2 regions of the Virgibacillus natechei genome follow, and region 1 is predicted to be linked to the other one. Evidence: riboswitches for the same ligand, from Rfam matches in the RefSeq annotation. Region 1 holds a riboswitch; the other holds the start of a gene.
What was found. A riboswitch is a leader RNA that binds a small molecule or an ion and turns the genes downstream of it on or off. The one in region 1 is predicted to bind FMN.

Region 1 (3,154 bases):
ACGGCGATTTCTATATGGTGTATATCCAAACACAACCAAATACAGGTGCCCCTGGTTTAGCTACGGATGAAACTAGTCCTAATGCTGAACGTAGCTATCAATATGTAGGCGGGGAATGGTCACAATCTCCTGCAGATGAAGGGAATTACATGATCCGTTCTCGTGTTAGCTATGAGGCTGAAGAACCTGTTATTACTTCACCAGCCGAAGACTTTATAACAAACGAAAGTGAATATACAGTGGAAGGTACTGCTTCACCGACCACTACTGCTCAAGTATTTAATAATGAAGAAGAGGTTGGAAGTGCTGAAGTTGGAGATGATGGTGAATTTGCCATACCAACAGCGTTAACAGAAGGTGAAAATGAAATTACAGTAGTATCCTTTCTTGATGGAACTTCTGTAGGGGAATCTGAACCAGTTATCGCAACACTAGATACCGAAGCGCCGGAACTGACGATAGACACTCCTCAGGACGGGGATCGAACAAATAGTGAAACGGTAACGGTAGAAGGAACGGTTTCAGATGACCATCTTGATACAGTAGAAGTTAATGGACAAGAAGCGGAAGTGACTGATGGAAGCTATTCAGAACGAATCATGGTTGACAATGGGGAAAATGAAATAGAAGTTGTTGCCAGTGATCTAGCTGGAAATACGGAAACGCAGAACGTCACGATAGATGTTAATTATACTGCACCAGAGATTGAAAACGTAAATCCAACCGAAGATCAGTATATTCAAGCTGGAGAAACGGTTACGATCGAATTTGAAAGCGAGCCAGGATTAGATGCAACATTCTCAATCCTTATGCCGCTAACAAATGGTCAGATTTCGAATGCAACGGAGTTACCAATGCAGGAAACGTCTGATGGACACTATGTTGGCTATTACACTGCGACTAGTAATGTTCAAGCAGAGAATGCGGTTATTGAAGTCAGTGTCGTTGATGGATATGGTAATCAAGCGACTGAACAAGCTGAAGGCACCGTAACGATCAACGAAGAAGATGATAACGGTAACGGCAATGGTAATGGTAATGGCCTTCCAGGCTTTGGTGATGGTCATCCTGGCAACGGAAATGGTCCTCCTTTTGGTGATGATCATCCTGGCAACGGAAATGGCCCTCCAAGCTTTGGTAGTGGTCATCCAGGCCAAGGAAACGGTCCAGGAAATAATTAAAGGCTGACAAAGATTGTTTAGTAGAAAGAAAGAATGAAACAATTTGCAAAAAGTTAAAAAGTATGTATAATAAAAGTAACAATATTATACGATTCCATATCTTCGGGGCAGGGTGAAATTCCCGACCGACGGTAAGGAGCTTATATTAAGCTCTAAGTCCGTGACCCACAAAGCATTTTGCGAAGTGGTTGATCTGGTGAAATTCCGGAACCGACAGTTACAGTCTGGATGGGAGAAGATGTAGAGCCAAATTAGGTGCATAGTGTGCCTTGAATTTCCTGTGATAGTTAAACCCTAAAGCCCCATTAGGCTTTAGGGTTTTGTTTATTTTTAATCTAGGGATAGGCAAATCCTTCATCACGAGATTGGAATCGTAAAAGATGAAGGAGGAGAATATGATGCAACCTACAAACATGCAATCATCTAAGCTTTTGAAACTTATTATTTTAGCTTTAATGGGAACGATATCGCTAGTCTTGTTCTTTTTAAATTTTCCGTTACCACTGTTACCAGCTTATTTAAAGATTGATTTTAGTGAGGTACCGGCATTAATTGCAGCCTTTATATTTTCACCTATTGCAGGTGTTATCGTAGTTGCGATTAAAAATTTACTGTACTTACTTGTATCCGGAGCAGGTGACCCGATAGGTGTTTTTGCAAACTTTTTGGCAGGTGTTATGTTTATTGTGCCAATTTCAGTGATTTACCATAAATTTAAAGGAGTCAAAAGCATTGTTTCAGGTTTGGTGACAGGTACAATTGTTATGGCTTTAGGTATGAGTGTGTTAAATTATTTCTTTATTTTACCAGCATATGCATGGTTTATGGGCTGGGAAATGACGGGACAGATAAAATGGATATCCGTAATTGCAGGTGTTCTGCCATTTAATATTATTAAAGGGATCGTTGTAGGATTATTGTTTATTCCCTTATTTGTAAAAATGCGCAATTGGATAGAACAACAGCAAGCAAAGGTAATATAGGATAGATAGAATAAGCTAATCCATAGAGGATTAGCTTTATTCTAGCTATAGGCGACCGAAAACTTGTCCACTACAATAAAGTCCGCCCCCTTTCAAAAAGGGGGCGGACTCCACATTATTCTTCTTCTTCGACCAGGTTCCTTGCAGCCGGCTGTGCTTCAAGTCGCTCTATTGGTATTGGTTTTCCTGATTTCTCACTTAAACCGTATGTCCCGTTGGCAATACGTTCCAGCGCATCATTAATATCCTGCAGGCGATCTTCTCGAACGAGATCAAGGCCAGCATCACGCTCCTGCTCAAATTGTTCTGTACCTAAATCGCCTGGGTGATTAGCATGGTCTGCCAGTTCTTGTGTTTCATCATTCGGGTTGGTGCCTTTATTTGATTCAAGTTTTTCCTCATTCTCATTTTTCAGTTCTTGTAAACGTTTTTTGATATGCATTATTTTTTCATCCGTAAGTTTTTCATGTTTGGTCATAGGAACCACCTTTGTTTAATTGTTCGCTTTTCTTGGGACAACTCCGATTGTGCATCTTGATGCAGATATAAGGTTATCTTGTTCATCCACTATTTTGATATCCCATACCATCGTTGTTTTTCCTATATGCAGTGGAGTAGCTTTAGCTGTTACGACACCGTCACGTTTGCTTTTTATATGATTTGCGTTAATTTCAATCCCAAATACAATTGATTTTTCAGGATCCACTTGTGCATTTGCACCGATACTGGCAGCCGTTTCTGCAAGTGCTGCACTTGCTCCACCATGTAAGAATCCAGCTGGTTGATGGGTTCGCTTATCAACAGGCATTGTCAGCACAACTAAATGTTTATCCAATGATACTAACTCGATACCAAGTGCTTCTATTAGTGTGTTTTCTAAGGTCATAGGTAATGTCTCCTCCTTAAATAAACGAGCTGATCAATAACGATAAACCAAGTAAAGATCCATAGATGGTATTTGTTTTTCCAGTAGCGACCATTGCTGGCATC
Region 2 (3,154 bases), 1.4 Mb from region 1:
TCCGTCTGGAGTGTCTAACTGCATTTTATCCCAATTCGCAAATAATGCCTCTTCCCGTTTACCGAAATTGGTTAACACAAGGCAACCTACTGTGTATTTTTCATTACTGGTGGATACGACTCGAGAAGCTGTGCCGATCCCACCCTTATATCCAAAACAAACCATACCTTTCCCAGCACCAACAGCGCCTTTTTCTACAGGGTCGCTCGAGGCACCTTTAATTGCTTGGATAGCGTGTTCAGGTTTAATAGCTTGGTGTCGAATCGAGTTCAAGTAACTATCATTACATTCCCCTACAACGATATTAATCGAACTTGTTGTATCCCCAATTTCTTTTGTTTGATCGAGCATATATTGCAGTGCACCCTGCCAGACAGCACCTACACTAAAGGTGTTCGTCAACATGATTGGTGATTCCAAAAGCCCTAGCTCTTCAATTTGTACAAGTCCAGCCGCTTTGCTATATCCATTAATCACCGTTTTTGCTGCACGCGTTTTTTTGTTAAATAAATTATCTGGATGAGGGAGTATGGCTGTTACGCCTGTACAAATTGTGTTTTCCTCGTCCATTTTTTCATATAAAGTTACATGTCCTACCTTAACGCCCTTCACATCAATCATACAATTGGATTTACCTTTCGAGAGAGTCATCTATAGCCTTCCTCCTTTTTATCACAGTTTAACGGGCAACTAACCCCACATTGAATGAAGATTTACTTTATCGATAACAATTACTATAATCATTCACATTCTTAATATACTTTAAACAAGCATCACTCTGTCAAAAGTCCCCTCTTTTAAACCTATTCGACAAAAATTGTGGTTATCCTGCTATATGTTTTCCAAATCAGATGATTGCATTCTTATAAAAGGAAGTGGTATAATAATGAAAACTTAAATAGTAATATTCCTTCGGGGTGGGTGAAATTCCCAATCGGCGGTGATGAAGTAGTATTCTTAGTCCGCGACCCGTGCGGTTTTAATAAAACCAAGCGGTTGATCTGGTGCAGTGCCAGAACCGACAGTTATAGTCTGGATGGGAGAAGGAATTTTTGACAAGCAAGTAGCACATCTAATGAATGAATGGTGCATGGCATCGTTGTATGATTCTGCCAATGTATCATTTTTTAGGATACGTCTCTTACTTGCTGTGATAAAATTCTAACCTATGCCTCTGAAGCGATTTCAGGGGTTTTTTGTTTATATGAGAAGAATATGAACTAACGTCTCTTTTGAAAAATGAAGCCTTGCTAGCTAAAAAAGAAAGGGAGGGATAAGCGTGAAAGATGAAGATTATATGAAAATTGCGCTGGAATTAGCTCATGCGACCTCAGCGCAAACAAGTCCGAATCCTCCCGTTGGTTCAGTTGTTGTGAAAGATGGAGTCATCGTGGGGATGGGCGCACATTTAGAAGCAGGTGAAGCACATGCGGAAGTGCATGCACTGCAAATGGCAGGAGATAAAGCAATCGGTGCGACAATCTATGTCACCCTCGAGCCTTGTGCACATCATGGAAGAACCCCGCCGTGTGCGGAACTTATTATTGATAAAGGAATAAAGCGTGCGGTCATTGCAGTCACCGATCCAAATGAAAAAGTAGCAGGGCAAGGGATAAACATGCTTCGAGAAGCTAATGTGCAGGTTGATCTCGGTGTATTGGAAAAAGATGCTGAAGAATTAAATGCCGTTTTTTTCCATTATACAAAAACAAAAACCCCATTTGTGACCGTGAAATCTGCCATTAGCTTAGATGGGAAAACGGCAACTGTAACTGGTGAGAGCAAATGGATAACGGGTGAGGAAGCACGTTTGGATGTCCATCATTACCGTCGTACTCATGACGCGATTCTAGTAGGCATTAATACAGTCCTCACAGACAATCCAAGCTTGACCGCAAGAATTCCAAATAGTGGAGGAAATCCCGTGCGTATCATTTTGGATACGAACTTACGAACTCCACTTGATGCTAACGTTGTGACCGATAATGAGGCACCTACTTGGATTTTTGTTGGTAAGCATGTAGAAGAAACCAAGATGGAACCCTTTTTTAAAAAGCCTCAAGTGGACGTGATCCAACTGGAGGATGAAGAGATACGTATAAATAACGTACTAGAAATGCTAGGTGAGAGAGAAATCACGTCTTTATTTGTAGAAGGCGGTGCAGCGATTAATGGCTCCTTCTTAAAAAATGGACAAATTAACCAATTACTTATGTATATGGCGCCAAAATTAATTGGAGGCAAATTAGCACCAACTTCTTTTACAGGTGAGGGGATTAGGCAAATTTCGGATGTGCTGGAATTAGAAATTAAAGAAGTTGAAATGATAGGTGAAGATATAAAATTCAGGGCTGAAACAAGGAAGGAAGAGAAAGATGTTTACAGGAATAATTGAAGAAATGGGAACCGTGAAAAGCATGGAACATGTATCCGACCAGGCAATACAGATGGTAATTGGTTCAGAGAAAGTTCTTTCAGATATAAACACCGGAGACAGCATCTCAGTAAACGGTATTTGTTTAACGGTTACTGACTTTAATTCCGAAAGTTTTCACGTTGATGTGATGCCTGAGACGATTAAATCCACTTCGTTAAATGCTCTAGAGTCAGGTTCCAAGGTGAATTTGGAACGATCGATGGCAGCGAACGGCAGATTTGGTGGTCATTTTGTTTCAGGCCATGTCGATGGAACGGGCGAAATTGTTCGTAAAGAAAGACAAGAGAATGCGATTTATTATGATATTCAACTTTCTAAAGAACTTTATCCATTTTTATTGAATAAAGGATCCGTGTCAGTAGATGGAATCAGCTTGACTATTTTTAATGTCGCGGAGGATATATTCACCATTTCACTTATCCCGCACACGGTATCAGAAACAATTCTTGGTGAAAAAAGCACCGGAGATATCGTTAATATCGAGTGTGATATGCTCGCAAAATATGTGCAACAGATGATAGCTAATAAATAGTCAATATGATTACGCGACTTATGTGAAGGAAGGGAAGCTAATGTTTCATACAATTGAGGATGCAATTTTTGACTTAAAAGCTGGAAAGCCAGTAATTGTTGTTGATAGTGAAGATAGAGAAAATGAAGGGGATTTAGTAGCTTTGTCTGAAATGGCTACACCAGAAATTATTAATTTCATGATTA

Region 2: linked by a shared signal. The riboswitch ahead of ribD (bifunctional diaminohydroxyphosphoribosylaminopyrimidine deaminase/5-amino-6-(5-phosphoribosylamino)uracil reductase RibD) and the one ahead of OLD84_RS12430 (ECF transporter S component) in region 1 are both predicted to bind FMN.

The regions. Positions count from the first base shown of each region.
Region 1 covers NZ_CP110224.1:2,391,136-2,394,289, reverse strand. The annotation lists gene OLD84_RS12435 (S8 family serine peptidase) at 1-1,181, shown strand, start outside; FMN riboswitch at 1,276-1,425, shown strand; gene OLD84_RS12430 (ECF transporter S component) at 1,580-2,164, shown strand; gene OLD84_RS12425 (TraR/DksA C4-type zinc finger protein) at 2,280-2,642, opposite strand; gene OLD84_RS12420 (hotdog fold thioesterase) at 2,658-3,050, opposite strand; gene OLD84_RS12415 (1,4-dihydroxy-2-naphthoate polyprenyltransferase) at 3,067-3,154, opposite strand, start outside.
Region 2 covers NZ_CP110224.1:987,640-990,793, forward strand. The annotation lists gene OLD84_RS05345 (DmpA family aminopeptidase) at 1-651, opposite strand, end outside; FMN riboswitch at 905-1,052, shown strand; gene ribD (bifunctional diaminohydroxyphosphoribosylaminopyrimidine deaminase/5-amino-6-(5-phosphoribosylamino)uracil reductase RibD) at 1,280-2,395, shown strand; gene ribE (riboflavin synthase) at 2,376-2,969, shown strand; gene OLD84_RS05360 (bifunctional 3,4-dihydroxy-2-butanone-4-phosphate synthase/GTP cyclohydrolase II) at 3,010-3,154, shown strand, end outside.